4 regions of the Janthinobacterium sp. 13 genome follow, and region 1 is predicted to be linked to each of the others. Evidence: predicted binding sites of a transcription regulator. Region 1 holds the regulator's gene; each other region holds the start of a gene.
The links. Region 1 encodes FNR, which switches genes on or off when oxygen is low (the NO sensors DNR and NnrR bind a similar motif). Its sites were predicted from a motif close to TTGATNNNNATCAA; they were not measured.

Region 1 (7,848 bases):
TGGGAAAACGCGGCAAACAGCTGCTGTTGCTGCAGTTCCGTCATGCCGATGCCCGTGTCGCGCACCTCGAAGCGCAGCCAGGCGCGGCCGTTTTCGTTCTCGGCCAGGCTGACGGCCACCACCACTTCGCCGCTCTCCGTGAACTTGATGGCGTTGCCGGCCAGGTTGACGAGGATTTGCTGCAGGCGCTGGGCGTCGCCCACGAGACGCCGCGGTACGTCGGGCTCGACGGCGATGGCCAGTTCCAGCTCCTTTTCGCCCGCATTCATCGTCATCGTCGTGGCCAGGGTATTCATGACTTCGTCGAGGTCGAATTCGACGGGTGACAATTCCATGCGCCGCGCCTCGATCTTCGAATAGTCGAGCACGTCGTTGAGGATGCCCAGCAGCGACTGGCCCGCCACTCTGACCATGGTCAGATACTTGCGTTGTTCCGTGTCGAGCCTGGTATTGCCCAGCAAATACACCATGCCCAGCACGGCATTGAGGGGCGTGCGGATTTCATGGCTCATGTTGGCCACGAAATCGCTCTTCGCGCGGTTGGCCGCCTCGGCCCGGTCGCGTTCCTGTTCCAGCTCCGCCGCGCGCGATTCGAGTTCCTGCTGCAGGCGGTCGCGTTCGCTCATCAGGCCGTTGAACGCTTCCGTCAGTTCGCCGATCTCGTCGCGTTGCTGTACCGGCACGGGCGTGAAGCGGCTGCCGCTGGTGCGCAGGGCTTGCAGGGTGTCGCGCAGGCGCACCAGCGGCGACAGCAGGCGCACGGTGACCCAGCCCAGCACGAAGGCGGCCAGCAGCGAGGCGAGGATGCTCCACAGCACCAGCCGGTACAGCACGCCATCGAACGGTTCGAATGCATCCTCGACGGGGAGCGAGGCGGCCAGCAGCCAGTTCACGGATTTCAGGCGCTTGAAGCTGTTGACGGCCGTGATGCCGCGGCTGTTGGTGCTGACCATGCTGCCTTCGCCATCTTCCTTCAGCAGCTGGGTCGTCGTCAGGTTGGCGTTCGGCTTGCGCGGTTGCAGCAAGCGGCTGGTATCGGGGTGCAGCACGTAGCGCGGCACGGCGCCGCGCGTGAGGATGAAGTAATAGCCGCTCTTGCCGATCTTTTCCGAGCGCAGGCGGCCCAGCAGGTTGTCCTTGTACAGGCGCAGCACGCCGATCACCACGCCGGCCACCTGGCCATCGGCGGCCAGCACGGGCGCCACCATCTGCACGATGGGCATGCCGCTCGACTTGCCCAGCATCGGTTCGGTGATCATGGGCTGGCGCGTGCGCAGGACGGTCTGGAAATACTCGCGCTCGGCGACGTTGATGCCGGCGCGCCCCGCCACCTCCGGCATGTCGGCCACGACGGCGCCATGCGCGTCGAGCACCAGCACGTCATCGAACAGCACCAGCATCGAGCGGCGCGAATAGTATTCGCGCAATTGGGCGGGCCGGGCGATCAATTCCGGCGGCTGCTGTCGGGCCGTCAGGGTGACGATCTGCAGCAGCATGCCCAGCTTGTCGTCGAGTTCGGCGGCGGTGCGGGTGATCAGGGACGATTGCTGGCTCAGCAGTACTCGGGTGAAGTCGTCGCGCATGTGCTGCACCTGGATCATGGTGACCAGCGCGATCATGGCGATCGAGGTCAGGCTGGTGGCCAGCGCGACTTTTGCTTTAATGCCGAGAGGCTTCATGATTTCCTTTTCAGTACCGGGCGGCACAGGCGGCAGATAATGCTGTCAGGAATTTTCCTATCAATGCCCCAGCTTGGCAAGCGCCGCCGCGCAAATTGCCCGCCCCGTGCGGGCTTTTGACGATGTTGCCATATAATTAAAGGCTGGACGTCGTTTATTCGCCGAATTTACGGTGAAATTGGCATACGGCAACCCTGTATGCGGCTGTATGCAGTAAACTTGTTGTTGCATTTTCTAAAAGGTACCGACATGACTGAAGCGCTACTCACTCCAACCTTGCCCACCGTGAACGTGGAGGCGTTGCGTGCGCGATGCTCGACCTGCAGCATGCATCAATTGTGCCTGCCGATGGGCCTCGATGTGGGCGACATGGACAGGCTGGACCAGATCATCGGCCGCCGCCGCAAGATCGTGCGCGGCGCCTCGCTGTTCCGTATCGGCGACTCGTTCCAGAACCTGTATGCGATCCGCCTAGGGCATTTCAAGACGTACCAGATCAATCCGGGCGGCGAAGAGCAGGTGACGGGCTTCCAGATGGCGGGTGAACTGCTGGGCATGGACGCCATCAGCGCCGACCGCCACCACTGTAACGCGGTGGCGCTGGAAGACAGCGAAGTGTGTGAAATCCCGTTTTCCAGCCTGGAACAATTGCTGGGCAACATGCCGACCCTGCTGCGCCATTTCCACCGCATGATGAGCCAGGAAATCACGCGCGAGCAAAGCGTCATGCTGTTGCTGGGCAATATGCAGGCGACGCAGCGCTTTGCCGCCTTCATCGTCAACCTGGCGTCGCGCTATGAAGCGCGCGGCTATTCGGGCAGCAATTTCCAGCTGCGCATGTCGCGCGAGGAAATCGGCAACTACCTGGGCCTGACCATCGAGAGCGTCAGCCGCCTGCTGTCGAAGTTCAAGAAGGAAGGCTGGCTGCGCGTCTCCAACCGGGAAATTGAAATCCTGCAGCCGGCCAAGTTAAAAGCCATTACGGCTGGCACGGACGTCTGCAAATAAGACTTACAGTTCCTCGTCCGCATGCAGCGCGATGCTGCGTTGCAGGGGCCAGGTCCAGATGCCGGACAGGCGCCACTCGCGTTTGTCGTTTTCCACCAGCACTTGCCAGCGGCTGCGCTCGAGCATCGGCAGCGCCACGGAAAAATTGCCGGCTGCGTCGGGCTGCACCAGCACCTTGATATCCTTTTCCGGCAGGGTCGCATGCGCCAGGTGCAACTGCAAAGGCGCCTGATAGGCCTTGCCGAAGCTGTGCACGGAACCGGTCAGGCGCGCTGCAGCGACGTCATACGACAGGCGCGTATCCATCGCCAGGTCGCTGGCGATCGTGTCGCGCTTCAAATCCTGGTTGATCGCCTTGCCCTGCTTGTAATAATCGCCCACCACCAGCGCATCGGGCTGCGTAAACGCGATATAGCCCATGAAGCTGCCGACGACCACGGACAGGCCGGGGCCGATCATCAGCAGCCATGGCCAGCGATGCTTGTACCACGGTGCAACGGGTGCTTGCAGTTTCAGACTGTCGGACATGGTATTTCTCCTGTTTAATCAGCCAGTCCCCGCATGGGGACCGGCCTTCCTGCAACTTCGTGGCGGCGGCGAGGGCACCCGGTCCCCGTCCGCCTTTCCTTGTTAACGTGGCACGATGAATACCGCGCTTTCACGCACATGCAGCGATGGGTCGTCCAGAGATTGCAATTCGATCGCAATCTTGTTCGAGCCCTTCTCTCCCACGCCGTGCGGCACGCGCAGGCGGATCGGCCAACCCAGCGTTTCCGTCGGCTGCAAGGTCACTTCTTCGCGCGTCAGCAAGGTCAGGCCCGGCAAGCCGGAAGCGCTGATTTTGAAATGCTGGCTTTGCTCCGACGTGTTCATGATCTGCAGGCGGTAGACGTTTTCGATCATGCCGTCTTCCACTTCGCGTCCCATCGAACCGCGGTCGCGGATCACGTCCATTTTCAGGGGCGTGCGCAGGGCCAGCGAAGTACACACGGCGATGATGATCAGGGCCAGGATGGACGTGTAGATCAAGACGCGCGGGCGCATGGCGCGCTGGCGTATCTGCTTCGAATTGAAGTTGTTTTCCATCGCATGGTCGGTACTGTAGCGTACCAGTCCCCGTGGCCGGTCGACCTTGTCCATCACGCTGTTGCAGGCATCGACGCAAGCGGCGCAACCGATGCATTCATACTGCAGGCCGTTACGGATATCGATACCGGTCGGACACACCTGCACGCACAGGGTACAGTCGATGCAATCGCCCAGCTTGTCGTTGTTGCCGGCCTTCTTGCTCATGGCGCCACGTGGTTCGCCGCGCTTGGCATCGTAGGTGATGATCAGGGTGTCCTGGTCGAACATGGCGCTCTGGAAGCGCGCGTAGGGGCACATGTATTTGCACACCTGCTCGCGCAGCCAGCCCGCGTTGCCGTAGGTTGCCAGACTGTAGAACAAGACCCAGAACCATTCCCAGGGACCGAAGTTCAGCGTGGTCACCGACTGCGCCAGTTCCTTGATCGGCGTGAAGTAGCCGACAAAGGTAAAGCCCGTCCACAGGGCGATGGCGCCCCATACCAGGTGCTTGGCCGTCTTCTTGAACGCCTTGCGCACGGAGGGGCCCTGCTTGTCGAGGGCCATGCGCGCACTGCGCGTGCCCTCGATGCGGCGTTCGACCCACAGGAAAATTTCCGTGTATACCGTTTGCGGGCAAGAGAACCCGCACCACACCCGCCCGGCAATGGCCGTGACGAGGAACAACAAATACGCACAGATGATCAGCAGGGCCGCCAGATAGATGAAATCCTGGGGCCACAGCACGACGCCGAAAATGTAGAACTTGCGCGTGGTCAAATCGAACAGCAGGGCTTGCCTGCCATTCCAGGTCAACCACGGCAAGCCGTAGAACGCGAGCTGGGTAAGCCATACGCATACCCATCGCCAGGTAGCGTAGCGTCCTTTGGCCTCGCGAGGGTAGATTTGCTCGCGGGCCGCATACATCTTGATGACTTGAGGTTCCATTTTTACTTTGCGGGTGCCTGCGGATTCGACAGGCTCCAGACATACGCCGACAGCACGTGTACCTTGGATTCGCCGAGGAAATCGCTGAAGGCCGGCATGGTGTTGCTGCGTCCCTTGCGTACGGTTTCCATGATGGTGTCGGCGCTGCCGCCGTACAGCCAGGTCTTGTCCGTCAGGTTCGGCGCGCCCAGCATCTGGTTACCCTTGGCATCGGCGCCATGACAGGCCATGCAGGCACCGAACTTGGCCTTGCCCAGCACGGACTTGACGGGATCCGAGGTCGAGCCGGACAGGCTCAGCACATAATGGGCCACGTTCTCGACATCCTTTTCGGAGCCCAGGGCGGCGCCCATCGGTGGCATTTGCCCATTGCGGCCGTGCATGATGGTGGTCTTGATGATGTCGGGTTCGCCGCCATACAGCCAGTCCTTGTCCGTCAGGTTGGGGAAGCCCTTGTTGCCGCGCGCATCCGAACCGTGGCATTGCGCGCAGTAGGTCAGGAACAGGCGCTGGCCGATGGCTTGCGCCTGCGGATCGGCGGCCACCGTCTTCAAGTCCTGGCTCAGGTACTTGTTGAACAGGGGACCGTAGTCGGCTTCCGCCTTCTTCAGCTCTTCCTCGTACTGGCCCGTCGATTTCCAGCCCAGGCTGCCGGCATAGTTGCCCAGGCCCGGATACAGGAACAGGTAGGCCAGCGAGAAGACGATGGTGATGTAGAACAACCACATCCACCAGCGCGGCATCGGCGTATTGAGTTCCTTCAAGTCCTCGTCCCAGACGTGGCCCGTGGTGCCGTCAGCAGGGGCGCCCTCGACCACTTTGATTTTCGACTGCGAGTACAGCAGCACGCCGCAGCCGATGATGCCCAGCAGGGACAGCACGATGATGTAGATATTCCAGAAGCCATTGGTAAAGTCAGCCATGGTTATGCTCCTTCGCCAGGGTCATTTCGGCCTCGGCCGGATAGTCGAGCGCGTCGTCGGCGAACGGCAGGCGTGCCGCCGCGTCGAAGTCGCTGTTGCTGCGGCTGAACGTCCACCACAGGATGCCCACGAACGTCGTAAAGGAAACCACCGTCATGACGCTGCTGGCGCTGTCAAACAGGTTTTCGATTGCCATGCTAATTCCTTGTTTTGATTAATGTACCGAGGCCTTGCAGATAGGCGACCAGGGCGTCTTCTTCCGTCTTGTCCTGCAGCTGCGCGGGGCCGGCGGCGATCTCTTCATCGCTGTACGGCTGGCCCAGGCGTTTCAGGGCGCGCATCTTCGGCATGATCTCGTCAGGCACCAGCTTGGTCTTCGCCAGCCAGGGGTAGGACGGCATGTTCGACTCGGGCACCACGTCGCGCGGGTTGTTCAAGTGCGTGCGGTGCCATTCGTCGCTGTAGCGCGCGCCCACGCGGGCCAGGTCGGGGCCCGTGCGCTTGGAACCCCACTGGAACGGACGGTCGTAGACGAATTCGCCAGCGACCGAATAGTGGCCATAGCGTTCCGTTTCCGCGCGCAGCGGACGCACCATCTGCGAGTGGCAGTTGTAGCAGCCTTCGCGCACGTAGATGTCGCGGCCCGCCAGGCGCAGCGGCGAGTACGGTTTCAGGCCGGCGACGGGTTCCGTCGTGCTCTTCTGGAAGAACAGGGGAACGATCTCGACGGCGCCGCCGATGCTGATCACCACCGTGACCAGGGCGATCAGCAGCCAGGGGTTTCTTTCAATCCATGCATGTGAAAATTTCATTTGCTTTCGCTCCTATCAGGCGTGCGCCGCGTTCAGTTCCGGAATGCGGGCGACGGGGAGTTTGCTGCCGCGCAGAGTCATCCAGGTGTTGTAGCCCATGATGCACATACCCGACAGGTACAGCAGGCCACCGGCCACGCGCACCACGTAGTACGGATACGTCGCTTTCACGCTCTCGACAAAGGTGTAGGTCAGGGTGCCGTCCGGATTGACCGCGCGCCACATCAGGCCCTGCATCACGCCGGCGATCCACATTGCGGCGATGTACAGCACGATGCCGATGGTGGCCACCCAGAAGTGCACGTCGACCAGGCGCGTGCTGTGCATCTGCGTGCGGCCCGCCAGGCGCGGCAGCAGGTAGTAGATCGAACCCATGGTGATGAAGCCCACCCAGCCCAGGGCGCCCGCATGCACGTGGGCAACGGTCCAGTCGGTGTAGTGCGACAGCGAGTTGATGGTCTTGATCGACATCATCGGACCTTCGAAGGTGGCGATGCCGTAGAACGACAGCGAAACGATCATGAACTTCAGGATCGGATCGGTACGCAGCTTGTGCCAGGCGCCCGACAGGGTCATGATGCCGTTGATCATGCCGCCCCAGCTTGGTGCCAGGAGGACCAGCGAGAAGACCATGCCGATCGATTGCGTCCAGTCAGGCAATGCCGTGTAGTGCAGGTGATGCGGACCCGCCCACATGTAGGTGAAGATCAGCGCCCAGAAGTGGACGATCGACAAACGGTACGAGTACACGGGGCGCTCGGCCTGTTTCGGAATGAAGTAGTACACCATGCCCAGGTAGCCGGCGGTCAGGATGAAACCCACCGCGTTATGGCCGTACCACCACTGGATCATGGCGTCCTGCACGCCCGCATACGCGGAGTACGACTTGGTGAACGAGGCTGGCATGACGGCGCCATTGACCACGTGCAAGATCGTCACGGCCAGGATGTAGGCGCCGAAGAACCAGTTGGCCACGTAGATGTGCTTGACCTTGCGCTTGATCAAGGTGCCGAAGAAAACGATGGCGTAGGCGATCCAGACGACGGCGATGAGGATGGCGATAGGCCATTCCAGTTCCGCGTATTCCTTGCCGCGTGTCATGCCCAGGGGCAGGGTGACGACGGCGCACAGGATCACCGCTTGCCAGCCCCAGAACGTGAAGGCGGCCAGTTTGTCGGAAAACAGGCGCACCTGGCAGGTGCGTTGTACAACGTAGTACGAAGTAGCGAACAGGCCGCAGATGCCGAAGGCGAAAATCACCGCATTCGTGTGCAGCGGACGCAAGCGTCCGTATGTCAGCCATGGTATGTCGAGGTTCAGGGCAGGCCAGGCCAGCTGAGCGGCGATGATAACGCCAACCAGCATGCCGATGATGCCCCATACCACAGTAGCGACCGCGAATTGCTTCACGAT
Region 2 (7,848 bases), 780 kb from region 1:
AATGCGGCCGGAAATGGTCAGGTAGCCGTTCTCGGCCACGGCCATGCTGGCGGCCAGCACATTGCTGCCCGTAATCTGCGTGCTGCGTTTTTCCAGGAATTGCTGCACCCGCGCATAGCTGTAGTCGGAGAACCAGGCGCCGCTGCAATAGCTCATCACGTCCTTCATCGGCGTGTTGCCATAGACTGCCTTGCTCAGCTGGCCGATGCTGCCTGCATAGTTGCTGTTGTACAGCGGTTGCGGGCCCAGATTGCCATTCGCATATGGGTAGTCGACAGCAGCGCCAGCCGGACCGCCGCAGGGAACGTGCTGCAGCGAGTGATTGTGGCCCAGCTCATGCACGAGCGTAGTCAGCCACAGAGGCCATTGATTGGAGAATGGGTCGACCGCCGCGATGCTATTGGACTGGGCATCGAGGCCGATGGCCGACGTAAAGTCGTTGCCGCTGCTGCGCTGGTTGATGTAGGCCAGGCCGGCGGCGTTGGTGACGGACATCTTCGGCACGAAACCATAATAGTAGGCGCCGCTGTCTTCCAGCGCGCGCCGGTTTTCCAGCTTGCCCAGGGCATCGCTCCACCAGCTGTCGGCCGTGCTGCTGCCCGGCATGCTCAGTGCGGCGCGCGTCGTGATGCTGATATTTTCCGTCGCATACGGATACACGCGCAGCAGCGCGGCGCGGATCACCTCGGCGTCAGGCAGTTGCGCCACGCCATCATCGGTGCTCAAGGGCACGAGCACCAGACGGATCTTGGCCAGGCTGGCCACCACGGGCGCCGCTTCCTGGCTCACTTGCACGCCGTCATTGCCGACGGCCGTCACGCGCACGCGCACGCCGGGCAAGATCCAGCCTGCAGGCAGGACGGCACTGAAATTGCCGCTGAAACTGTCATCGTTCTTCGTCGTCGGCAAGAGCGCCGGCCCCGTCATCGCGATGCTGCCCAGGTTGCTGCCATTGGCGGCGGTCGCATTCAAGGTGACCGCCGGGCTGGACTGGCCCGCCTGCCCGGCCAGCACGGACACGCGCACGGCGGCCGGCTTGCCGCGCGTCAGGCGCAAGGCCGTATTGCTGGCATTCAAATTCAGTACTTGCGCGAAATCAATGCTGCCCAGGGTAAAGGCCGACACCGTGCCCGCATTCACGGCGATGCGCGACGCCGCCGCCAGCATCACGTTGCCCGTTGCCGAGTCTGGTGCAGACAATACCAGCTGGCTGGCAGTGGCGCTGACGATGACGGCTGGCGTATTGCCCACCGACGCCGAAGTGACCTGGTCGAGATTGCTGCCCTGCACCGTCACGGACAAGCTTCCGTTATTGACGGCCGAGGTGATCGACGTCACCGTCACGCTGGCCAGCACCGTGTACGTGTCGCCGCTAAGCACATCGTTGTAGGGACCGCGCACCGTCAGCGCGCCTGTCGCCGCGCCCGCAGGCACCAGCACCGTCACGCTGCCGGCCGTCTGGCTTTGCGGCGTTGCCGCCGCACCATTGCCAAACTGCACCGCCGTCACGGCGCCCATGCCGCCGCCCGTGATCGTCACGCTGGAACCGACGCCGCCCGTCGCCGGCGCGACGCTGCCCACGCTCAATGGCAGGTACACATTGACGTTATAGCTGGTGGACGCCGTGCCGCTGGCGCTGACGAGGCTCAAGGCGCCCGATACGGGCACGCCCGGCATGGTCAGGGTGATGCTGGTATCGCTGGCGGCGCTGGTGGCAACGGTCACGCCGCCAACCTGGAAAGCCGTCACGCGGCTCAGATTCGTGCCTGTAAGCACCAGGCTGCCACCGACGGCGACATTCGCCGCCGAAACGGCCGTCACGGCAGGCAGCAGCACGGGCGTGCCCGACGTGGTCGCCACCACCGTGTCGCCGCCCCCACCGCCACCACCGCCGCAGGCGGACAGGCCCAGCATGACAAACAATGCGACAAGCAGATGGTTTTTCATGGCTGGCAACCATGTTGATGCAGCGCGATGCCGGGGAGGACACGAGATAAATGTGACATATTGGTGACTTTTGGTGAGAATTTAATTTCGAAGAACCAATATTATGGTTTAGTTCGATTCCCAAAGACAACTATTAATGCTTTTGATTCAATTGGTTTTGATAATAATTAAAATATCTGCTTGGCAAACTTTACTCTGGGCATTATTCCCCTCACTCTGTATTGGCTAAAATCAAAATTACTTTCCTTTGCAGCTATTGCCATTCAACTCATTAAAAATATGCTGATGCGGCGCAAATAATGTGGAAATTTTTCCACAGCCTAGACGCCATATCGTTCTGACAACTTTGCTGGAAGAATTAACGTTTTGAGTAAGATTTTCAGGAATGCAATTTTCAGAAGCAGGCGTGGCGGCAGGCGATGTGTTGCAAGAAGGCCTGCCGTGGGGCGAACGGCCGCTTTTGCTTAAAACCAAAGCAGCCTGATGCCGTATAATTTTAGACCCGGTGAAATCAGGCGATTGCCACCTTCTGCCTGCCCTACCCGGCCGGCAACTCTCCGTCAGCTGATCCTGCTGACCCGCATCCGCCTCGTAACGTCTTGTCGCCGCGCCGCCGCCCGTTTGCCTATTGAAAGCATGAAATGAACGATACCGTGATCCCCGCCATGTCCCCGACCGAAGCCACCTTGCGCGCCATTCTGGCGCAGCGGATCATGATTCTCGACGGCGCCATGGGCACGATCATCCAGCAATACAAGCTCGACGAAGAAGCGTACCGCGGCGGCCCCGCCGGCCGCTTCATCGATTTCGCCGCGCCGGCCGACAGTGGCGCGCGCGAACTGTTCGTCAAGGGCAATAATGAGTTGCTGACCCTGACCCAGCCCCACATCATCCAGGAAATCCACGAGCGCTACCTGGCGGCCGGCGCCGACCTGATCGAAACGAATACCTTCGGCGCCACGACGATCGCGCAAGACGATTACCACATGGCCCACCTGGCCTATGAAATGAACGTCCAGGCGGCCAAGCTGGCGCGCGCCGCCTGCGATAAATATTCCACGCCGGACAAGCCGCGCTTCGTCGCCGGCGCCCTCGGGCCCACGCCGAAGACGGCGTCGATCTCGCCCGACGTGAACGACCCTGCCGCGCGCAACGTTACCTTCGACCAACTGGTGGCCGCCTACCTGCAGCAGACGCAGGGCCTGGTGGAAGGCGGCGCCGACGTATTGCTGGTGGAAACCATCTTCGATACCTTGAACTGCAAGGCGGCCCTGTTCGCCATCGACCTGTTCTACGAGCAAAACCCGGATGTCGTGCGCCTGCCGCTGATGATTTCCGGCACCGTCACGGACGCGTCGGGCCGCATCTTGTCGGGCCAGACCGTGCCCGCCTTCTGGAATTCCGTGCGCCACGCGAAACCGCTGACCATCGGCCTGAACTGCGCGCTGGGCGCCGCCCTGATGCGCCCGTACGCGGAAGAGCTGGCCAAGATCGCCGACACCTTCGTGTGCATCTACCCGAACGCGGGCTTGCCCAACCCCATGAGCGACACGGGTTTCGACGAGTTGCCAGCCGACACGTCCGCCCTGCTGCGCGAATTTGCCGACGCGGGCTTCCTGAACATGGCGGGCGGCTGCTGCGGCACCACGCCCGAGCACATCGCCGCCATCGGCGAGTTGCTGTCAAAAAACACCCCGCGCACCGTGCCGGCCCCATCGCACGACCTGCGCCTGGCGGGCCTGGAACCGTTCGTCGTCAATGACGAGTCGCTGTTCGTCAACGTGGGCGAGCGCACCAACGTCACGGGCTCGAAGGCGTTCGCGCGCATGATTCTCAACGAGCAATATGACGAGGCGCTATCCGTGGCCCGCCAGCAAGTGGAAAACGGCGCGCAAGTGATCGATATCAACATGGATGAAGCGATGCTCGATTCGCTGGCGGCCATGACGCGCTTCCTGAACCTGATCGCCTCGGAACCCGACATTTCGCGCGTGCCCATCATGGTCGACTCGTCGAAATGGTCGGTCATCGAAGCGGGCCTGAAATGCGTGCAGGGCAAGGCCATCGTCAACTCGATTTCCATGAAGGAAGGCGAAGAAGAATTCCTGCGCCAGGCAAAGCTGTGCCGCCGCTACGGCGCGGCCGTCATCGTCATGGCCTTCGATGAGAAGGGCCAGGCCGATACCTTCGAGCGCAAGATCGAAATTTGCGCGCGCGCATACCATTTATTGATCGATGCGCTGGACTTCCCGCCGGAAGACATTATTTTCGATCCGAACATCTTTGCCGTCGCCACCGGCATCGAAGAGCACAATAATTACGCCGTCGACTTCATCAACGCCACGCGCTGGATCAAGGAAAACCTGCCGTACGCGAAGATATCGGGCGGCGTGTCGAACGTGTCCTTCAGTTTCCGCGGCAACGATCCAGCCCGCGAAGCCATCCATACCGTATTCCTGTACCACGCCATCAAGGCCGGCATGACCATGGGCATCGTCAACGCCGGCATGGTGGGCGTGTACGACAACCTGGACCCGGAATTGCGCGAGCGCGTGGAAGACGTGGTGCTGAACCGCCGCGAAGACTCGACCGAGCGCATGATCGAATTTGCCGGCACCCTGAAGGCGGGCGGCAAGGCCGAGGCGCAAACCCTGGCCTGGCGCGAAGGCACGGTGCAGGAACGCCTGTCGCATGCGCTGGTGCATGGCATCACGCAATTCATCGTGGAAGACACGGAAGAAGCGCGCCAGGAGCTGCTGCACAATGGCGGACGCCCCATCCACGTGATCGAGGGCCCGCTGATGGCCGGCATGGACGTGGTCGGCGACCTGTTTGGCCAGGGCAAGATGTTCCTGCCGCAAGTGGTCAAATCGGCGCGCGTGATGAAACAGGCCGTGGCCCATCTGATTCCATTTATCGAGGAAGAAAAGCTGCTGGAAGAAAAGCGCACGGGCATCGTCGCCAAGCCGAAGGGCAAGATCATCATGGCAACCGTGAAAGGCGACGTGCATGACATCGGCAAGAACATCGTCACCGTCGTTCTGCAATGCAATAACTTCGAAGTGGTGAACATGGGCGTGATGGTGCCGTGCTCGGAAATCCTCGCCCGCGCCAAGGTGGAAAACGCCGACATCATCGGCCTGTCGGGCCTGATTACGCCGTCGCTGGAAGAAATGGCCTATGTCGCCAAGGAAATGCAGCGCGACGAACACTTCCGCATGCTGAAGATTCCCCTCTTGATCGGCGGCGCCACCACCAGCCGCGCCCACACGGCCGTGAAAATCGCCCACAACTATGAAGGCCCCGTGATCTACGTGCCGGACGCCTCGCGTTCCGTGTCCGTGGCGCAATCCTTGCTGACGCCGGAACAGCGCGACAAGTACGTGGAAGACATCGAACTCGACTACGCGCGCATCCGCGAACAGCATGCCAACAAGAAGGCGCTGCCGATTTTGCCGCTGGCGCAGGCGCGCGCCAACAAGATGCTCGTGCCGTTCGACGGCGCCTGCACGCCCGTGAAACCGAAGTTCATCGGCCGCCGCGTCTTTAAAAATGTCGACCTGGCCACCCTGGCCAACTACATCGACTGGGGCCCGTTCTTCCAGACCTGGGACCTGGCCGGCCCCTTCCCCGCCATCCTGACGGATGAAGTGGTGGGCGACGCGGCCACCAAGGTCTACGCGGAAGGCCAGGCCTTGCTGAAAAAACTCATCGACGGACGCTGGCTGACGGCCAACGGCGTCGTGTCCTTGCTGCCGGCAAACAGCGTCAATGACGACGATATCGAGGTGTACACCGACGATACGCGCAGTAGCGTGGCGTTCACGTATTACGGCATGCGCCAGCAGGGCGTGAAACCCGTGGTCGACGGCGTGCAGCGTCCGAACCAGTGCCTGGCCGACTTCATCGCGCCGAAGGCATCGGGCGTGAAGGATTACATCGGCATGTTCGCCGTGACGTCCGGCCTCGGCATCGAGAAATACGAAAAACGCTTCGAGGATGCGCACGACGATTACTCGTCCATCATGCTCAAATCCCTGGCCGACCGCCTGGCCGAAGCGTTCGCCGAATACCTGCACGAGCGCGTGCGCAAGGATTTGTGGGGCTACGTGCCGGACGAGCACCTGGGCAACGACGACATGATCGCCGAAAAATATGTCGGCATCCGCCCCGCTCCAGGCTACCCGGCCTGCCCCGAACATACCGTCAAGAAAGAGATGTTCGAGGTCATGCAGGCCGAGGAAATCGGCATGCAGCTGACGGAATCGTATGCCATGTTCCCCGGCGCGGCCGTGTCCGGCTTCTATTTTGCCCACCCGGAGTCGAAATACTTCGTCGTCGGCAAGATCGGCATGGACCAGGTGGAAGACATGGCCAAGCGCCGTGGCGTCAGCATCGAGGACGTGGAACGCTGGCTGGCGCCGAACCTGTCGTAATGCCATAATATAAGCACAAGGCGCGCGGAACTTATCGCGCGCCGAAGCGCACTAACGCAGTATGCCGGCCGGCATGCTGCATGCCCGCTCCGGCCCGTTCCCAACCGGCAAGGAGGATATATGGCAACCAATTTCAAACTGAAACGCTGGCAGGATCAGGTGATCCTGTTGCTGGGCCTGTGGCTCGTCGTCTCGCCCTGGGCGTTTTCCTATCCCGAAGGCTCGCCGCAGATGATCAACGCCTTTGTCTCGGGCCTCGTGATCGCCATCCTGGCCGCCTTCGACCTGTACAAGACGTATTTCTGGGCCGTCGTCGTCAACCTGCTGGTGGGCGTCTGGGTCGCCGCCTCGCCGTGGATACTGCGGCTGGCCGAACAGCGCGTCGTCCTGTGGAACGAGCTCGTCGTCGGTATCGCCGTCGTCGTCCTGGCCCTGTGGGAGCTGCGCACCGACCCCGAGCTGCACAAGCACTGGCCCGGCGCCGCGGCGTAGTGCAGCTACCGGCGTAAAAAAACCCCGCCGGGCACTGCCGGGCGGGGTTCTTGATATGGCTAGCTATGCCAATTACAGGGCGTATCTGACAACGTTATCGCTCCATTCGTAGGCGGCCATTTCCAGCTCCACCAGGTCGTCCGGCGACATGGCCAGGTCGCGCAAGGTTGGCACGATCTCGCCTTCCATGTCTTCGATGCGCTCGATGCACTCGGCCAGGCGCAGCAGGTCGCCGTAGAAGCCTTCGCGCGACAGCAGCGCTTCGGCAACTTCGTCGATCACTTCGATCTGGCCGAGGATTTCCGACATCGGCACGCCGAACAGGGTATCCATCAGCGACATGATGCCGACCGTAAAGGCGATATCGGCCGAATGGGCGTGGTTCGGGCGCAGTTTATGCGCGAGCAATTCCAGCAGGCGGCCGCGCGTGGTGGCCAGCATCAGCAGCGGCGTCATGCTGTGGCCGCGCTTGCTTGGTTCCGCATACAGCATGATTTGCAGCCAGCGCTGCAATTGGCGGCGGCCCAGCACGGTCACGGCCTGGCTCAGCGAATCGATGCGCTGGCGCGCGCCCACGGCCGGTGTATTGACCAGGCGCAGCAAGTTCAGGGCCAGCGACACGTCGCGCTTGATGGCGCGCTCGATGTCCATATTGTCGGCGTCCGAGGTCACCAGGGTCATCAGTTCCATGACGGCCAGTTGCGACGGCGACAGTTTCTTGCCCGTCATGATGGCGGGCTTGGCAAAGTAATAACCCTGGAAGTAATCGAAGCCCAGGTCCAGGCCCGACTTGAATTCTTCGCGCGTCTCGACCTTTTCCGCCACCAGTTTCTTGTTTTCCTGCTTGAAACGGGGCGCCAAGGCTGCCAGCACTTTCGGGTCGACCGTGCTCATGTCCATCTTGACGTACTGCACCAGCGGCAGCAGTTCCTGCACTTGCGCCGTGTCGGACACGACGTTTTCCAGCGCGAAA
Region 3 (7,848 bases), 670 kb from region 1:
GCCTACAACCTGGTGAAGACGGCGGCCGGCAACGGCATCGCCGTCGGTCCGATCCTGCTCGGTTGCGCCAAGCCCGTGCACATCCTGACGCCATCGGCCACCGTGCGCCGCATCGTCAACATGACGGCCCTGTGCGTCGTCGACGCCGTGGCGCAGCGCAAAGCCTAAGGGTTTAGCTACCGCCTGAAAGCCGCGCCATCCGCAAGGAGGCGCGGCTTTTTTTACATGGGCGACACGGGCAGGGCCGCGGCGGGCGGATGGCGGCGCAGGTAGTAATGGCGGTACAGCATGATCTCGCCCCATACCAGCAGCAGCGCCGCCAGCGCGAACAGGCCCAGCGTGATCTTGAGCGAATTGAAATAGGCGCCGGCTTGCCGTTTGATGGCGTCGATGAAGATCATCGGCACTGACTTGTCGAGTTTGCTGAAGTCGGCATGGCGCGCTACGTCGGTGGTCAGGCGCACGGCCAGGTCGGTGCCCAGCGCGGCCAGCTCGCCCGTCGCCTGGCCACGGAAGTTGGCGCCCTTGAGCGCTTCGCCGAGCAGGCCGACCCTGGCGATCAGCTGTTCCTGCAGCACCTGCGTCAGCAGCACGCTGCCGCGGCGCAGAATGAATTCATTGATCCAGCGCGCCTTGCTGCGTTCCCAGTAGCTGCTGGACGTGGGCTGGTAATACATGCCTTGCACGAACGGTTCGAGCAGGCTGCGCACGCTGATGGGCTGGCCCGGGGCGATCAGCTTGACCTGCTGTTCCAGGTAGACGCGCAGCGCCGGCATCTGCGCTTCGACCACGGGCTGCAAGTCGCGCTCGAGGGCCTGGTTGACCACGCGGTGCACGCTGTGCACGGCGCCAAATCCGGCACCGAGGAGCGGCAGCGCGAGCAGGATCAGCACATAGCTGAGCTTGGCGGCCACATGCCAGGCGCGGGGACGGCGCACCAGCAGGCATTTTCTGGCCAGCTGGTAGCAGATGCCGAGCGCCAGCACGAAGCCGGCCGCGCTGCACAGCAGCATCCACGGCAGGGCGCTCCACAGCAGTTCGCCACCGAATGGCACCAGGCTATTGCCCCAATTGACGAGTTGTTGGTTCATGTACATTGCTTTGATATGGATAAACAGGCAAGTATACCCATTGTGCAACGACATGGAGCGCGCTTGGTGTCAGTGCGCCATCAGCACCGGCAAGGTCATCTGGCGCAGCACGGTTTCCGTCACGCCGCCCAGCAGGATTTCGCGGAAGCGCGCGTGGCCGTAGCCGCCCATCACCAGCAGGTCCGCATGCACTTCGGCGGCCATGGCCAGCAGCGCCGCGCCGATGTCGCCCGTGGCGACGGCCGGGCGCACTTCCACGGGCACGCCATGGCGGCTCAGGTAGGCGGCGATGTCGGCGCCCGGATGGCGCGCCGGCTGCGCGTGGCCGACCGGCGGGTGCAGCAGGGCCAGCACCACCAGGCGCGCCGCGCGCAAGAGGGGCAGGGCGTGGCCGATGGCGCGCGTCGCTTCCATGCTGCCATCCCAGGCCACCACGACCGTGTTGTCCACCTGTGCGAACTGGCCGCTGCGCGGCACGATCAGCACGGGACGGGCAGCGTTCAGCATCACGTAGGGCACCAGGTCGCTCATGGCGCCGGGCAAGGCTTCGCTGTCGTCGTGCTGGCTCAGCACGGTCAGATCGCTGTAGCGGGCGCTGACGGCCATGCCGCCATCCTCGTCGTCTTCGATCAGGCGCCGCTCGAGCGAGGCGGCGCCGGCCTGGCGCGCCAGCGTCTCGAACTGGTCCAGCGCCTGTTCCGCCTGCCCATGCAAGGCTGAAATCTGCGCCGCCACGGCGCCGCCGCGCATGCCGCGGTTGTTTTCCAGGGTAAAGCGCGACATGCCCGTCATGGCGGCGCCGATCAGGTGCGCCTGGTGCGCGTGCGCCAGCCGCGCCGCGATGGCGATGCGCTGCGGCGCATGGCGCGACAGGTCGGCGTGGACGAGGATGGATTTGTAAGCCATGTTGTCACTCGGTAGTCAGGATGGCAACAAGGCTAGAACGGCAACACGGGCAAGTCCAGCATTGCCGTGCTGGCCGGGGCTTTTCCTATGCTGGGCTTGATGTAAGTCAAAAAAAGAGAGGCCAGGGCCATCTGCAAGTGCGCAGCCAGGAAAGTGCGAGCTGTTTGATGTGCATCAAAATGCCTGCCCCAGCGCCAGCCATAATGGCATTGAACTCCTGGCCCCTCCAGTGGTCTGCATCGGCGCCGGCGCCATCTGTCCGGCACTTGCTTGTGTGACGCAACAACGCTGGCCGTGGCGGGAGTTCACTCTTCAAGCGGGCGCGAGGTGTTCCGCTTTCTCTGCCCAGCGCAGCCGGATGGCGTCGATGGCGGGCAATTCCCCGACAAACAGGTCGACCAGCCGCGCATCGAAATGGCTGCCTTGTTGCGCTTGCAGATAGCCCACGGCGTCCGTCACCGACCACGCGCGCTTGTACGGGCGCACCGAGGTCAGCGCGTCGAACACGTCCGCCACGGCGACGATGCGCCCCGCCAGCGGGATCGCTTCGCCTGCCAAGCCGTTCGGGTAACCGCTGCCATCCCATTTTTCATGGTGCGACACGGCGATGGCGCGCGCCAGCGCCAGCATGCCGCCTTCCGCATGTTCGCCGATGATGTCGCCGCCGATGCGCGCGTGCGTCTGCATGATGCTCCATTCGTCCGCGTCGAGCTTGCCCGGCTTTTGCAGGATGCGGTCGGGAATGCCGATCTTGCCCACGTCGTGCATGGGCGCCGCGTGCAGCAGGTCGTCAGCGGCGGCCTCGTCCATGCCGGCGGCCACGCCCAGCAGGCGTGCGTAATGGCTCATGCGGATCACGTGCAAGCCTGTTTCATTGTCCTTGTATTCGGCCGCCAGGCCCAGGCGCTGGACGATCTGCAGCCGCGTTTCCTTCAATTCATCGATGCGCACCAGCGACAGGTGCGTGCGCACGCGGGCGCGCACGATGGCGGGGCTGAGCGGCTTGGTGATGTAATCGACGGCGCCCGCCTCAAAACCGCCCAGTTCGTCGCGCATGTCGTTCAGGGCCGTGACGAAAATGACGGGAATGGCGGCCGTCAGCGGCGCGGCCTTCAGCTGGCGGCAGGCGTCGTGGCCGCTCATGCCGGGCATCATCACGTCGAGCAGGATCAGGGCCGGGCGCTCCTGCTGCGCCAGTGCCAGCGCCCGCGCACCATCCTTGGCGAACAGCAGCGCATAGTCGTTCTGCAAGATCTGGCGCAGCAATTGCAAATTGGCCGCCTCATCGTCGACGATGAGAATCACGGGCCTGGCTGGTGCATTCATGGGGACTCCGGGGCGTAGGTGTGCAGCAAGTCGTGCAGCAGCGACTGTGCCAGGGGGAAATCAAAGTCGTCGATGGCATGCAGCAGCGGCGCCAGCTCGTCCGCTTGCGCGCCCATGGCGTGCTGCAACTGTGCTTGCGCCGCGTCATCGAGTTCGCCGCGCCGCAAGGCGCTTAACAGGGCATTGGCCGCTTGCCGGACGGCGGGCGCGTCGATGGCCGCCGCCGTTGCCGCCGGCAAGACAGGCGGCGCCAGCCGGGCGATGGCGGCCGTTGCCGCCGGCCATTGCGTCAGCAGGGCGCCCAGGATCTCGTCGAGCTGCTGCGCCGTGGCGGGAGCGGCACCGGGACCGGGACCGGCGCAGCATTGCTCCAGCGCCGCCAGGCTGGCGGCCAGTTGCTCCAGTCCCAGGTTGGCGGCCACGCCGCGCAACTGGTGGCTGTGCGACAAGAGCGCCGCGTGGTCGCGCGCCTCGATGGCGGCCAGCAGGGCGGGCGGCAGGCGCGGATGTTCGCGTCCGAAACGGGCCAGCGCCGCGCGGTAGGCGCTGTCGTTGCCGGCCCAGCGCTGCAGGGCGCCCACATGGTGCAGCACCCGTCCGCCAGCGGGCGGCGGTGCGAGGCTATCGTCGGCCGGGTCCGCCGCCAGGCCCAGCACGCGCGCGATTTCCAGCGCCAGCGCCTGCCATTCGACGGGCTTGGTGGCGAAACCGTCCATGCCGGCCGCCCGCGCCGCCTTGCGGTGCGCCTCGAGCACGCTGGCCGTCATGGCGATCACGGGCACGCGCGGGCGTCCGTCGCGCAGGGCGGCGGCACGGATGGCTTGCGTGGCGGCCAGGCCATCCATGTGCGGCATTTGCAAGTCCAGCAGCAGCACGTCGAAGTCATCCTGCTGCGCCAGCTGCAAGGCTTGCGCGCCATCGCCGGCCGTGACCACCGTGTGGCCACGCTTGCCCAGCAGTAAGCTCAGCAGTTCCAGGTTTTGCGGCACGTCGTCGGCGGCCAGCACGCGCAGGGGCGGCAGGCGCACGCTGCGTCGTTCGCTGGCGGGCAGCGCCGCCTGGCGCGCCGGCAGCAAGGGCAGCATGACGTGGAACACGCTGCCGTGCGGCAAGGCGGCATCGGCCCAGATGCGCCCCTGCATCAGGGTCACCAGCTGCCGGCTGATGGTGGTGCCCAGGCCCGTGCCGCCGAAGCGCCGCGTGGTCGAGGCGTCCGCTTGCACGAACGGGTCAAAAATGGCGTCGCGCCGTTCCGCGGGGATGCCGATGCCGCTGTCCTGCACCAGCAGGTGCAGCTGGCCATCGTCGCGGCGCGCCGCCAGGCTGACGACGCCGCCGGGCGTGAACTTGATGGCGTTGTCGAGCAGGTTGCCCAGCACTTGCCGCATGCGCAATTCGTCGCCATGCAGCAGGGCCGGCAGTTGCGGGTCGTACTGCACCTCCATGCGCAAGCCCTTGGCGCGCGCATGGATGCCATACGTGGACGCCAGTTCGTCGACCAGCGCCAGCAGGCTGTAGTCGCGCAATTCCAGCGCCACGGCGCCCTTGTCCAGTTTGGCAGTATCGAGCACTTCGTTGAGCAGGCGCAACAGCGAGCGGCCGGATTGGCGTACGGTATCGAGGTGGCGCCGCTGCTCCGGCGCCAGCGGCGAGTCGAGCAGCACATCGGTAAAACCGAGGATGGAATTCATCGGCGTGCGGATTTCATGGCTCATGTTGGCGACGAAGCTGGCCCGCGTGGCGGCCGCCAGCTCCGCTTTTTCCTTGGCCATGCGCAAGTCTTCCTCCATTTGCCGCCGTTCGCTGATGTCGAGGATGACGCCGTCGACCCAGCGTACGGCGCCTGCCGCGTCGTGCACGACGGTGCCCCGCTCCCACAGCCAGCGCGCCGTGCCGTCGGCATGCAGCAGCCGGTATTCGAGCAGGTAGGGCTCGCCGCTGGCGACGCTGCGGTTGAAGACATCGATGACGTAGGCGCGCTCTTCGCTGGCGATCAGGCCCGTGATGGTGCGGCGCGGCGCGGCGCCGAGAAAGTCGGCGGGCGGATAGCCGGTGACCCCTTCCACGCCATCGCTGATGAACAGCATGGGCTGGTTTTCCGCCGTGGTGCAGCGAAAGGCGATGCCGGGCAGATTGCCGATCAGCGAGCGCAACTGCTGCTCGCTTTCGCGCAGGGCGGCCAGCATGGCGCGCCGTTCGCTGATGTCCGTAATGAACAGCACATATAAATCCTGGTCGGCCAGGCGCGCGCTGGCCATCGAGCGCTGCACGGCGACCGGTACTCCATCCTTGCGCAGGTAGACGATTTCCTCGCTGGTGTGGACCGCCTCGCCTTCGCCCGTGCGCAGGTAGTGCAGCAGGCCCTGCTGTTCCGACTGGCGCACGTCGCTGACCAGCAGGCTGACGTGGCGGCCGACAATTTCCGCCGACCGCCAGCCGAGGATGCGCTCGGCGGCGCCGTTGAAGTCGACGATGTCGCCATGCCGGTCGATGGTGATGACGCCGTCGACCGTGCTCGTCAACAGCGAGCGCGTCCAGTGTTCGCTCTGGTTCAGGTGGCGAAACAGTTCGCGGTAGCGCAAGATGCCCACGGCCGAGGCGACGAGGATCGTCAGGGCGATGGTCAGCAGGGTCACGCTGATCACCAGCATGGGCCGGTTGGCATCGGCATCATTGCCTGGGGGAATCGTCCCCACGAAGCGGGCGGCTTGCATGCCCATGTAATGCATCCCGGCAATCGCGCAACCCATGACGCCAGCGCTGATCAAGGTGCGCCGCGAGGCGGACACGCGGCCGCTCCAGCCGCGCAGGCCGAAGCGTATCCACAGGGCCACGGTGGCCAGCGCCACGGCAACGACGAGCGACAGCGCGAACAGCAGCGGGTCGTAGCGCAGCGACAGGCCCATGCGCATGGCGTGCATGCCCGTGTAATGCATGGCGCCGATGCCCAGGCCCACCAGCAGGCCGCTCCTGAGCAGCAGCGGCGCCGTGACGGCGCGCCGGCTGATGGTGGCCAGGGCCACGAACGAGGCCGCCACGCTGGGCACGATGGATAGCAAGGTCAGGCCCGGATCGTAGGCGACGCTGGTGCCCAGCTCGAAGGCCAGCATGCCGATGAAATGCATGGCCCACACGCCGCAGCCCAGCGCCAGGCTGCCGGCCAGCAGGCACAGCAAGTGCAAGCGGCGGCTGATGCTTGCCTGCGCGCGGCTGTACGCAGTCATCTGGAAGGCCATCCACGACGTGAAAATGGCGATCACGAGCGACAGCAGCACCAGGCCCGGCGCATGCTGGCCGTGGTGCAGCTGGGCCGGATCGGCGGGAAGGTGGAACAGGTGCTGGACGCTGGCAGGTATCATCGTGGGCAGGCAAATAGAGCGTCGTGGCGCTGAAAACAGGATCGGGGCCGGCCATCGCTGCGGGTGGCCGATGCAAATGACCTTACCAGATTTCTGGAAACAAATATCTTATTTGTAATTATTTTCTCTGTCGTGCAAGCCGTGCGCAGGCGGAAAAGTGGGGCGCAGGCCTCGCCGCACCAAGGGAATGGCGGTGCGGACGAAGAAGTTTCCATCAGGAATTGTGTGGTTTTTTTGCAAAGTGCGACGTCTCGCCAGGCGTCATGCTACATTCGCGTCCTGCTTTTTTCTGAAAGGATGACGATGCCTTTAGGTAACAACTTCTTGCGGCATAATCAGCAAGCCTGGGATGCCCAGGCGGCCCGGAACAGTCCCTGGTCGCAGCCCGTCGACAGCGCCACCATCGCGGCGGCGCGCGCCGGACAGTGGCTTATCCACCTGACGCCCGGCCCCTTGCCGGCCGGCTGGCTGGATGACGTGCGTGGCAAGCGCATCCTGTGCCTGGCCGGCGCCGGCGGGCAACAGGCGCCCGTGCTGGCGGCCGCCGGCGCACATGCGACCGTCTTTGATCTGTCTGAGCAGCAACTGGCGCAAGACCGCATGGTGGCCGAGCGCGACGGCTTGCAGTTAATCATCGTGCAGGGCGACATGCGCGACCTGGCCTGCTTCGCCGACGCCAGCTTCGATGTCATCGTCCATCCCGTGTCGAACCAGTACGTGCCCGATATCGCCCCCGTGTGGCGCGAATGCGCGCGCGTGCTGGCGGACGGTGGCGTGCTGTTGAGCAGTTTCTTCAACCCGGCCGTGTTCATCGGCGACCGCGATCCGCAATGGGCAAAACAGGGCTTGATACGGCCCCGTTTCGTGCTGCCGTATTCGGATGTGGAGGATATGGACGCCGATGCGCTGGCGGCGCGCATGGAAAGGGGCGAGGCACTGATCTTCGGCCACGGCCTGGACAGCCAGATCGGCGGCCAGCTGGCGGCGGGCTTCATGCTGGCGGGTTACCACGAGGAAATGCATCCCCACCCGCGCTTTGAAATTGAAAAATACCTGCCCAGTTTTATCGCCACGCGCGCCGTCAGGCTGGCGCGCGCGGGATAGCGTTTAGTTGTAGGGCTGCAAGTCCAGCCAGACGGCATACGACAGGCGCTTGCCATTCCACA
Region 4 (7,848 bases), 730 kb from region 1:
GGCCGTGGCGCAGACCAGCAAGGTCAGCCACGCGAACAGCCTGCCGCGGCGGCGGTGCCGGGGCGTGCCCTTGGCCGTGGCCAGCAGGAAAAGCCCCAGGCCGATGGCGGCACTGCCGGCAAGCACATGGATGGCAATATTGATCAGTTGCAACTGGGGCATGCGCATCTCCGGAAGGTGCGCCAGGCTGGCGCGCGCTCGCGGAGATGGTATCTTTATAATTGCCGCTTGCCAAGACGGCCGGCGGCGGGGAGGCGACGGGACTTACGCCGGCGCGTACGGCTGCGCTTCCACCGGCTGTCCCTTGGCGTCGAATTTCAGCGCCACTGACAAGCGGGTCACGCCGATGGTGGCCAGCACGTCGCAGATGTCGTCGACTTCGTCCTGCAGGTCGGCGGCCAGGTCCAGCGGCTTGTCGGCGCTGTGCAGCAGTTGGCCGTCTGCCGTGCTGACGTTGACGCGCAGCAGCATTTCGCCGTGTTCATCGGCGGGGCCGACGACCACCGAGACGTCGGCCGCGTCCACGTTGTTTTCCGCCAATGCATGGTTGATGCCGGACATCATTTGCAGCATCGCATACTCGCTCATGCCTTGTTCCTTGCCGCCGTGGAACAGATCCTGGTAGAGGAAGCTTACTTCCAGGGTGTTGCCGGCCGGCGCCAGGCAGCGTTTCACCAGATCGCCCACTTCCGTCGTCCATTGCTGGTAGCGGGCCATGCGCGCGTCGAACCAGGCGTCGAGCGCCGCTTCATCCTTCGGTTCCGCATAGAACGGGTCGTCCACGCGCTTGAGGGCAAAGCCCAGCAGGAAGCGCAGCTCGACGGCCGTGTCCTGCGGGCCGAAGGCCGTTTCGCTCCAGCCGACGATGCTGCTTTCCAGGCCCGGCGTGGCGACGATCTTCTTGTCCGTCATCGAAGAATACGCATCGCGCACCATCTCGTGCAGGTGGCTGTAGGTGATGCGGTCGATTTCATCGAGGTCGTAGGCGTGGCTCATCAGGACTACCTTGGCCTTGGCGCTTTCCAGCTCTGCCTGCTGGAAACTTTTCACCAGCGCTTCGAACGCGTCCTGCTCCTGGAAGCTGTCCACTTCCTTCAGGCCGCCCGTGCTTTGCACCAGCAGGGGCACGACGAAGGCGTTGATTTCCATGGCCGGGGCATTTTCGCGGCGGATCACGGAAATGGACGCCGCTTCCTCGATATGGCTGCGCAGGTACTGATAGGCGCCTACATCCTCGTATTTCGCCCGCTCGATGGCGTCGTACAGGATTTCATCCTTCTTTTGATTCAAGGCCTTGCGGATCAGGCGGCCGAACTCGACGGCTTGCTCGGCCAGCACCGTGCCCTGCGATTCGCTGTCTTCCTGCTCCGCCAGGTTGAGGGCCATCGTGCACAGCATGCGTGTGACGGATTCATCCTTGTCTTCAGGCGTGTTGGCGGATTTACGGGGGACAGGGCGCTTATTTTTGGGCATGGCGATCAACAGGTTAAGAAAGACGGGTCAGGCAAACGGAAACAGGCGCCAGGGCTTGTGCCAGGCGCCGGGACGGATCATACAGGCGGCCGCGGCCGCCTGATACCTCAATGGTCGGTATCGAACATCTCGTGCAATTCGTCGAGTAGGTCGGCGGCTTCTTCCTGCGACAGGCCAAGATGCTGGCAAGCAAGTTCGCCGCCCTTGTCCCACTCCAGCGAGGTACTGTTGCCATGGTAGCGCTGAATGCCTTTTTCGGCCAGCAGCGACAGGGCGACGAGCGAGCGGATGGCGTCGTCCGTGGACGGGTCGGCCAGCACCGTATAGTCGTGGTGGTGCAAAATCGCCCACGAGACGTCGGAGGACAGGCCCCAGTTGCGCGCCAGCAAGCAGCCGATGGCCGCGTGGTTAGTCTGGTGGCGTGCGTCTTCCAGTGCTGTAAAACAATTGTGCGCATCGTTGGCGGCCGCCGCGTACGTGTTGACGTAGTCGGGAAAGCGGTTCATCAGCAGGGGCACGCCGATGTCGCAGAACAGGCCGAAGGTGTGGGCGATGTCGGGCGGGGCGATGCGCAACTTGCGTGAGGTAAATACCAGGGCGCGCGCGCGCTTGGCCGATACATCCCAGAAATTGGTCAGTTCCACGCCTTCCGCTTCCAGCGCCTGGCGCGCCAGCAAGCCCGTCATCATGGCGCTGCACTGGTTGATGCCGAGAAAATTGATGCCTTGCTCGACGGACTTGGCCTTGCGCGCGGCGCCATAGAATGGCGAATTGGCCAATTTCAGCAGGGCGCCCGACATGCCGACGTCGTCGGCGATGATGCGCGCGATGCGGCGCGGCGACGGGTCCTGTTCCGCCAGTTCGCGCTGCAAGTCGACCAGCAGGCTGGGACGCGGCGGGATACGGATGGAACGCATCAAGGCGTCAACCGGATCTTCCTGCTCTATCTGCTTTTGCGCTGCCGCTCTCATCATCACGCTTTCATCATCATTTTTGTGCCCGGTGCTTATTCTGTCGCGCGCTGCCGCTGCCCGCCTCAGGGGCGTCTGGCGCAGTGCCCGACGATTATCGCTGTTTATGCATAGCAATAGTTCATATCTGCAATATATTCTGGAAAAAATCCCCGTTTTGGCCTGGTCCGGCCGTGATTTTCGTCATTTCACGACCTTGCCCATCCTGGTATCCATGATGAAAAAACCAAGTTTTATTTGTTTTCAAGGCGGGGCCAGGCGTGCGGCGGGATGCGCGACGGTACAATTGCCGGATGAAAAAAATCCTTGCGGGTATCGATTTCGCGGACGATTCCAGCAGCGTGGCGCGCCAGCTGATCGGCGTGACCGTGCTGGTCGACGGCGTGGGCGGGCGCATCGTGGAAACGGAAGCGTATGACCGGCTGGACCCTGCCTCGCACACGTATGGGGGCATGACGCCGCGCAACGCGGCCATGTTCGGCCCGCCCGGACATGCCTATGTCTACCGTTCGTACGGCATCCACTGGTGCCTGAACTTTGTGTGCCGCGAAGCGGGGCATGGCGCGGGCGTGCTGATCCGCGCGATCGAACCCGTGGAGGGACTCGATGCGATGCGCGAACGGCGCGGCGTCGAGGGGGAGCGGCTGCTGTGCTCGGGACCGGGCAAGGTGTGCCAGGCGCTGGGCGTGAGCCATCTGCACAACCGGCTGGCACTGGACGCGCCGCCGTTCCTGTTGCTGGCCCGCGAGGAAGAGGTCACGGTGCACGCGGGACCGCGCATCGGCATTTCCAAGGCGATGGAAACGCCGTGGCGCTTCGTGCTGGCCGGCTCGCGCTATCTGAGTAAACCGATCTAGAAACACCTAACCAAACCTACTGCGCGTCGCGCTTTGCGGCCTGTGATGCTCGCTGCCTCGGCGGCCCCGTGCTTCAGCACAGCTGCGCTTCTCAGCCACAAATCACTGCCGCTCGCTACGGTTTTGTTAGGCGTTCTTGAGTGTGCCGGTACGTGCCTGCGGCTGGATGCTGGCATTAAACACCGCGTTGGCGGCGGGACGCGTTACCTGGCGCATTGTTGTGTGGCATGCCGCGTAGCGGACTGTGCAGCGCGCGCCGGTCCTGTTGCGCACCGACTGGATGCTGGAATGCTTCCTCGTCAGACGCGGCCGGCTGCGCGGGCGCCAGCGGGTCGAGGGTAAATACGGCCACGGCCGCCGACAATTTGACGGCCTGGTCCTGCAAACTGGCCGCCGCCGCCGCCGCCTGCTCCACCAGGGCCGCATTTTGCTGGGTGACGTCATCCATTTGCGTGACGGCCTGGTTCACTTCCGTGATGCCAGACGCCTGTTCCGCGCTGGCCTGTTTCACGCGCTGGATGATCTCATTGACTTGCTGCACCGAGGCCACGATGGCGCCCATGCTGTCGCCCGCCTGCTGCACGGCCACGCTGCCGCCATCGATGGTGGTGACGGACGTGGCGATCAGGGTCTTGATTTCCTTGGCGGCCTGCGCCGAGCGCTGCGCCAGGGTGCGCACTTCCGACGCCACCACGGCAAAACCGCGGCCTTGCTCTCCCGCGCGCGCCGCTTCCACCGCCGCATTCAGCGCGAGGATATTGGTCTGGAAGGAAATACCGTCGATCACGCCGATAATATCCACGATCTGGCGCGAATTGGCGCGTATCGTCGCCATCGTCGTCACGGCTTGCTGCATCGACACGCCCCCTTGCACGGCCAGGGTGGATGCCTGCCCCGCCAGCTCGCAGGCCAGCTGGGCGTTGTCGGCGTTGTCATTGACGGCTTGCGTCAGCGCTTCCATGGCGCTCGATGTTTCTTCCAGCGAACTGGCTTGCATTTCCGTGCGCGCCGACAAATCCAGGTTGCCGGTGGCAATTTCATGCGAGGCCGTGTCGATCGATTGCACGGCGCCCATGATGGTGCGCAAGGTCTGGTTCAGGTGGGCGATGGTCTGGTCCAGCACGCGCGAGGTGGCGGCGATTTCATCATTGCCCTGCTTGGGCGCGCCGGCCATCAGCTTGCCCGCCGCCAAGTCTTGCACGGCGTCGGCAATGCCGCGGATTTCCACCAGCATGGCGCGCCGCACCAGCATGGTCACCACGATGGAGACGAGGATGGAGAGCAGGACGGTCAGCAGCAAGCTCCAGCACAGGGCGCGAAACTCGGCGCTGGCCGTCGCATGGGCCTGGCTGCTGAGTGTCGTTTCCAGCGCGGACAGTTGCGCCAGCTGCGTATTGAACTGGCCGAACTGCGTTTCCGCCTTGAGCATGGAATTGGTGGCGATCGACTGGTCCATCTGCGCCATTTCCATGGTTTCCAGCACGGCCTTGCGATAGCCGGCCAGTGCCGTGATGGCCGCATCGACCAGGGTGAGTTCGGCGCCCGTGGCCGTGGCGCGCAGCGAGGCCAGCTGGGTGCCGATGGCCGCGTGGCGCGCCTTGATCTGTTGCTCCAGTGTATCGAGACGGGCCTTGGCAAAGCTGCCATTCGTCCACGACAGCAACTGGTACATATTGCCGTGCACATGCTTGGCCTCCCCTAGTACGTCGGCGGCTGCCTTCAGGTGCGTGATGCGTACCCGCACCATGTTTTCCAGCGAGGCATTTTGCCGCACCATGCCATACCAGGCGCCGGTCGAGCTGAGTATCAGCAGCAGCAAGACCAGGGTGGGTGCCAGCAATAATTTTGGCCCTATGCGTAATTGATTGAGCATGCTCGACTCCTGGCGATGGCCGTTCAAACCGCAGGCGGCGCGCGGTGTGCGTGCGCGCCGCCCTTGCCCTATTTTTTGTAGATCCCCGCTTCCAGCACCACATCGTTGACGCGCAGGATGTAGGTGGTCTTCGGCTCGATCTTGCCGGTGGTGGGATTCTTGTATTGGTAATCGACCCAGCCCTTGCCTTGTTTTTGCGCCAGCTCAATGATTTCACGGCGATATTTCTTGCCATTCGCATCGGGCACGTCCGTCAAATCCTTGCCGACGATGGAAGGATTGATGGGGTGGGCCAGCACGATGCCCGTCTTGATGTCGCGCATGTCCACATACAGCGAGCCCTGCACGAAGTCCGGGTCTTTCGCCGTGATTTTCTTCATCATTTCTTCCTTGCCATGCGCCTTCATGAAGGCGGCGCCCCGTTCGGCCATGGCGATGGCGTCTTTTTCCGTTGGTTCGACCGCGGCGCTGACGTTGCCACCGGCAAATGCCAGGCACAGCAGGCTACCCGTGAATAAGCGTTTCATGAAAGCTCCTTGTGATATCGAGGGATATGTTGCCAAGTCGTAATTTACGTCGCCGGCGCTTCCCGCAAATTGCGATGGCACAAACTAAGGTGTTGCTTGTCGGTAGCTTGCAACGTATCGACGGCTTGTTGATATGTAACAATTTGGTTCCGAGCGGCAAGAACTATGATGACTTTCACAGCATGCCAAGCGGGCAAGGCATGGCAGAGGAAGAGGCTGGAATTGGCCGGGATAGGGCTGGTTTCAAGGAAGTTATCGCTGTTTACTGGCAAGGAGCCGATCGTGTCCGCACCCATTACCGAGCCGTTTTCACCCAAGTTCAAGCCGTATACGCGGCACACCATACAACAGGCGCGGCAGTGGGAATGGCTGCCGGAAGAGCAGCGTGAAGCCGTGCAAGTGGTGTCGCATGTCTTGCCGTTTCGCACCAATGCCTATGTGCTCGACCAGTTGATCGACTGGAACAACATCCCCGACGACCCCATCTATCGCCTCGTCTTTCCCCACCGCGACATGCTGGCGCCCGAGCAGTACGCGCACCTGCGCGAGCTGGTGCTGGTGCAGAGGGACAAGGCCGCTATCGATGCCTATGTGCATGGCTTGCGCCTGGGCATGAATCCCCATCCGGCCGGGCAGATGACGCACAACGTGCCCCGGGTCAACGATGCGCCCGTGCGCGGCTTGCAGCATAAATATGCGCAAACGGTGCTGTTTTTCCCCAGTGCAGGACAGACGTGCCACGCGTATTGCACCTTCTGTTTCCGCTGGCCCCAGTTCGTCGGCATGGACGACATGAAGTTCGATGCGCATGAGTCGCATGAGCTGGTCGCCTACCTGAAACTGCATCCGGAAGTGACGGACGTGCTGATCACGGGCGGCGACCCGATGATCATGAATACGCGGCAACTGGCTGCCTACCTGGAACCGCTGCTGGCGCCGGGCCTGGAACATATCCAGAACATCCGCATCGGCACCAAGGCGGTGGCGTATTGGCCGCAGCGCTTTGTCTCGGACCGCGATGCGGACGACTTGATGCGCCTGTTCGAGCGCATCGTCAAGGCGGGCAAGAACCTGGCGGTGATGGGCCATTACAGCCATGCCGTCGAGTTGCGCCAGGACATCGCCCAGCAAGCGGTGAAGCGCATCATTTCCACGGGGGCCACCTTGCGCATGCAGGGGCCGCTGATCCGCCACATCAACGAAGATCCCGCTAGCTGGGCCGAGCTGTGGCAGACGGGCACGCGCCTGGGGGCGATTCCGTACTACATGTTTGTCGAACGGGACACGGGCCCGCGCGCCTATTTCGAGTTGCCCCTGGCGAAGGCGCACGAGATTTTCCAGGCCGCCTACCAGATGGTGTCCGGCCTGTCGCGCACGGTGCGCGGGCCTTCCATGAGTGCGTTTCCCGGCAAGATCGTCATCGATGGCATCGTCACCATCCATGGCGAAAAACTGTTTGCCCTGCAATTTTTGCAGGCGCGCAACCCGGACTGGGTGCGCCGGCCGTTTTATGCCAAGTTCGATGCGGAAGCGACGTGGATGGACGATTTGAAGCCGGCCTTTGGCCAGGACAAGTTTTTCTTTGAAACGGATGACCCGGTGCCGCAGGTGCCGCATAAAATCATCCGCCTGGCACAGGCCGCCTGAGCATGCACGGCCACGGCGCGCCTGCCCGCTCCGGCGCGGCCGTGTTTTGCCTGGTGTTCCTGCCGTTCGCGCTCGGTCATTACCTGTCCTGCCTGCTGCGCGGCGTGAATGCCGTGCTGACGGCCGAATTGCTGGGCGCCATCGCCCTGACGCCGACCCAGCTGGGTCTGCTGACCAGCGCCTTTTTTCTCGCTTTTGCGCTGGTGCAATTGCCGGTCGGCATGGCGCTCGACCGCTACGGCCCCCGCACGGTGCAACTGTGGCTGCTGGCGCTGGCGGCCCTGGGCGTGTGGCTGTTCAGCCGGGGCCATAGCTTTGCCGAACTGATGTGGGCACGCGCCTTGATGGGGGCGGGCCTGGGCGGCTGTTTCATGGCCGCCGTGAAAGCGATCTCGTGCGCCATCGCGCCAGCTCGCCTGCCGTCCGTGCATGGCTATCTGATCGCCGTGGGCGGCCTGGGGGCGGCCACGGCCACCACGCCCGTCAAGCTGGCCCTGCAC

Region 2: CLU94_RS10055 (IPT/TIG domain-containing protein) is a predicted target of FNR. The motif match lies at 2,169-2,182, and genes of this name have one in related genera.
Region 3: CLU94_RS16450 (universal stress protein) is a predicted target of FNR. The motif match lies at 2,162-2,175, and genes of this name have one in related genera.
Region 4: CLU94_RS16725 (KamA family radical SAM protein) is a predicted target of FNR. The motif match lies at 5,830-5,843, and genes of this name have one in related genera.

What each region holds. Positions count from the first base shown of each region.
Region 1 covers NZ_PEEQ01000001.1:3,077,361-3,085,208, forward strand. Annotated here, with positions in the region: gene CLU94_RS13585 (response regulator) at 1-1,679, opposite strand, end outside; gene fnr (fumarate/nitrate reduction transcriptional regulator Fnr) at 1,929-2,687, shown strand; gene CLU94_RS13595 (FixH family protein) at 2,691-3,215, opposite strand; gene ccoG (cytochrome c oxidase accessory protein CcoG) at 3,318-4,700, opposite strand; gene ccoP (cytochrome-c oxidase, cbb3-type subunit III) at 4,703-5,623, opposite strand; gene CLU94_RS13610 (cbb3-type cytochrome oxidase subunit 3) at 5,616-5,819, opposite strand; gene ccoO (cytochrome-c oxidase, cbb3-type subunit II) at 5,821-6,435, opposite strand; gene ccoN (cytochrome-c oxidase, cbb3-type subunit I) at 6,451-7,848, opposite strand, start outside.
Region 2 covers NZ_PEEQ01000001.1:2,297,116-2,304,963, forward strand. Annotated here, with positions in the region: gene CLU94_RS10055 (IPT/TIG domain-containing protein) at 1-1,947, opposite strand, end outside; gene metH (methionine synthase) at 2,589-6,383, shown strand; gene CLU94_RS10065 (SPW repeat protein) at 6,504-6,875, shown strand; gene CLU94_RS10070 (EAL and HDOD domain-containing protein) at 6,948-7,848, opposite strand, start outside.
Region 3 covers NZ_PEEQ01000001.1:3,750,632-3,758,479, forward strand. Annotated here, with positions in the region: gene CLU94_RS16440 (NADP-dependent malic enzyme) at 1-168, shown strand, start outside; gene CLU94_RS16445 (hypothetical protein) at 222-1,091, opposite strand; gene CLU94_RS16450 (universal stress protein) at 1,161-1,997, opposite strand; gene CLU94_RS16455 (response regulator) at 2,310-3,323, opposite strand; gene CLU94_RS16460 (MHYT domain-containing protein) at 3,320-6,682, opposite strand; gene CLU94_RS16465 (class I SAM-dependent methyltransferase) at 6,980-7,786, shown strand; gene CLU94_RS16470 (hypothetical protein) at 7,790-7,848, opposite strand, start outside.
Region 4 covers NZ_PEEQ01000001.1:3,810,078-3,817,925, forward strand. Annotated here, with positions in the region: gene CLU94_RS16695 (hypothetical protein) at 1-162, opposite strand, end outside; gene CLU94_RS16700 (hypothetical protein) at 265-1,473, opposite strand; gene CLU94_RS16705 (HDOD domain-containing protein) at 1,581-2,447, opposite strand; gene CLU94_RS16710 (DNA-3-methyladenine glycosylase) at 2,738-3,301, shown strand; gene CLU94_RS16715 (methyl-accepting chemotaxis protein) at 3,477-5,174, opposite strand; gene CLU94_RS16720 (cache domain-containing protein) at 5,243-5,701, opposite strand; gene CLU94_RS16725 (KamA family radical SAM protein) at 5,984-7,348, shown strand; gene CLU94_RS16730 (MFS transporter) at 7,351-7,848, shown strand, end outside.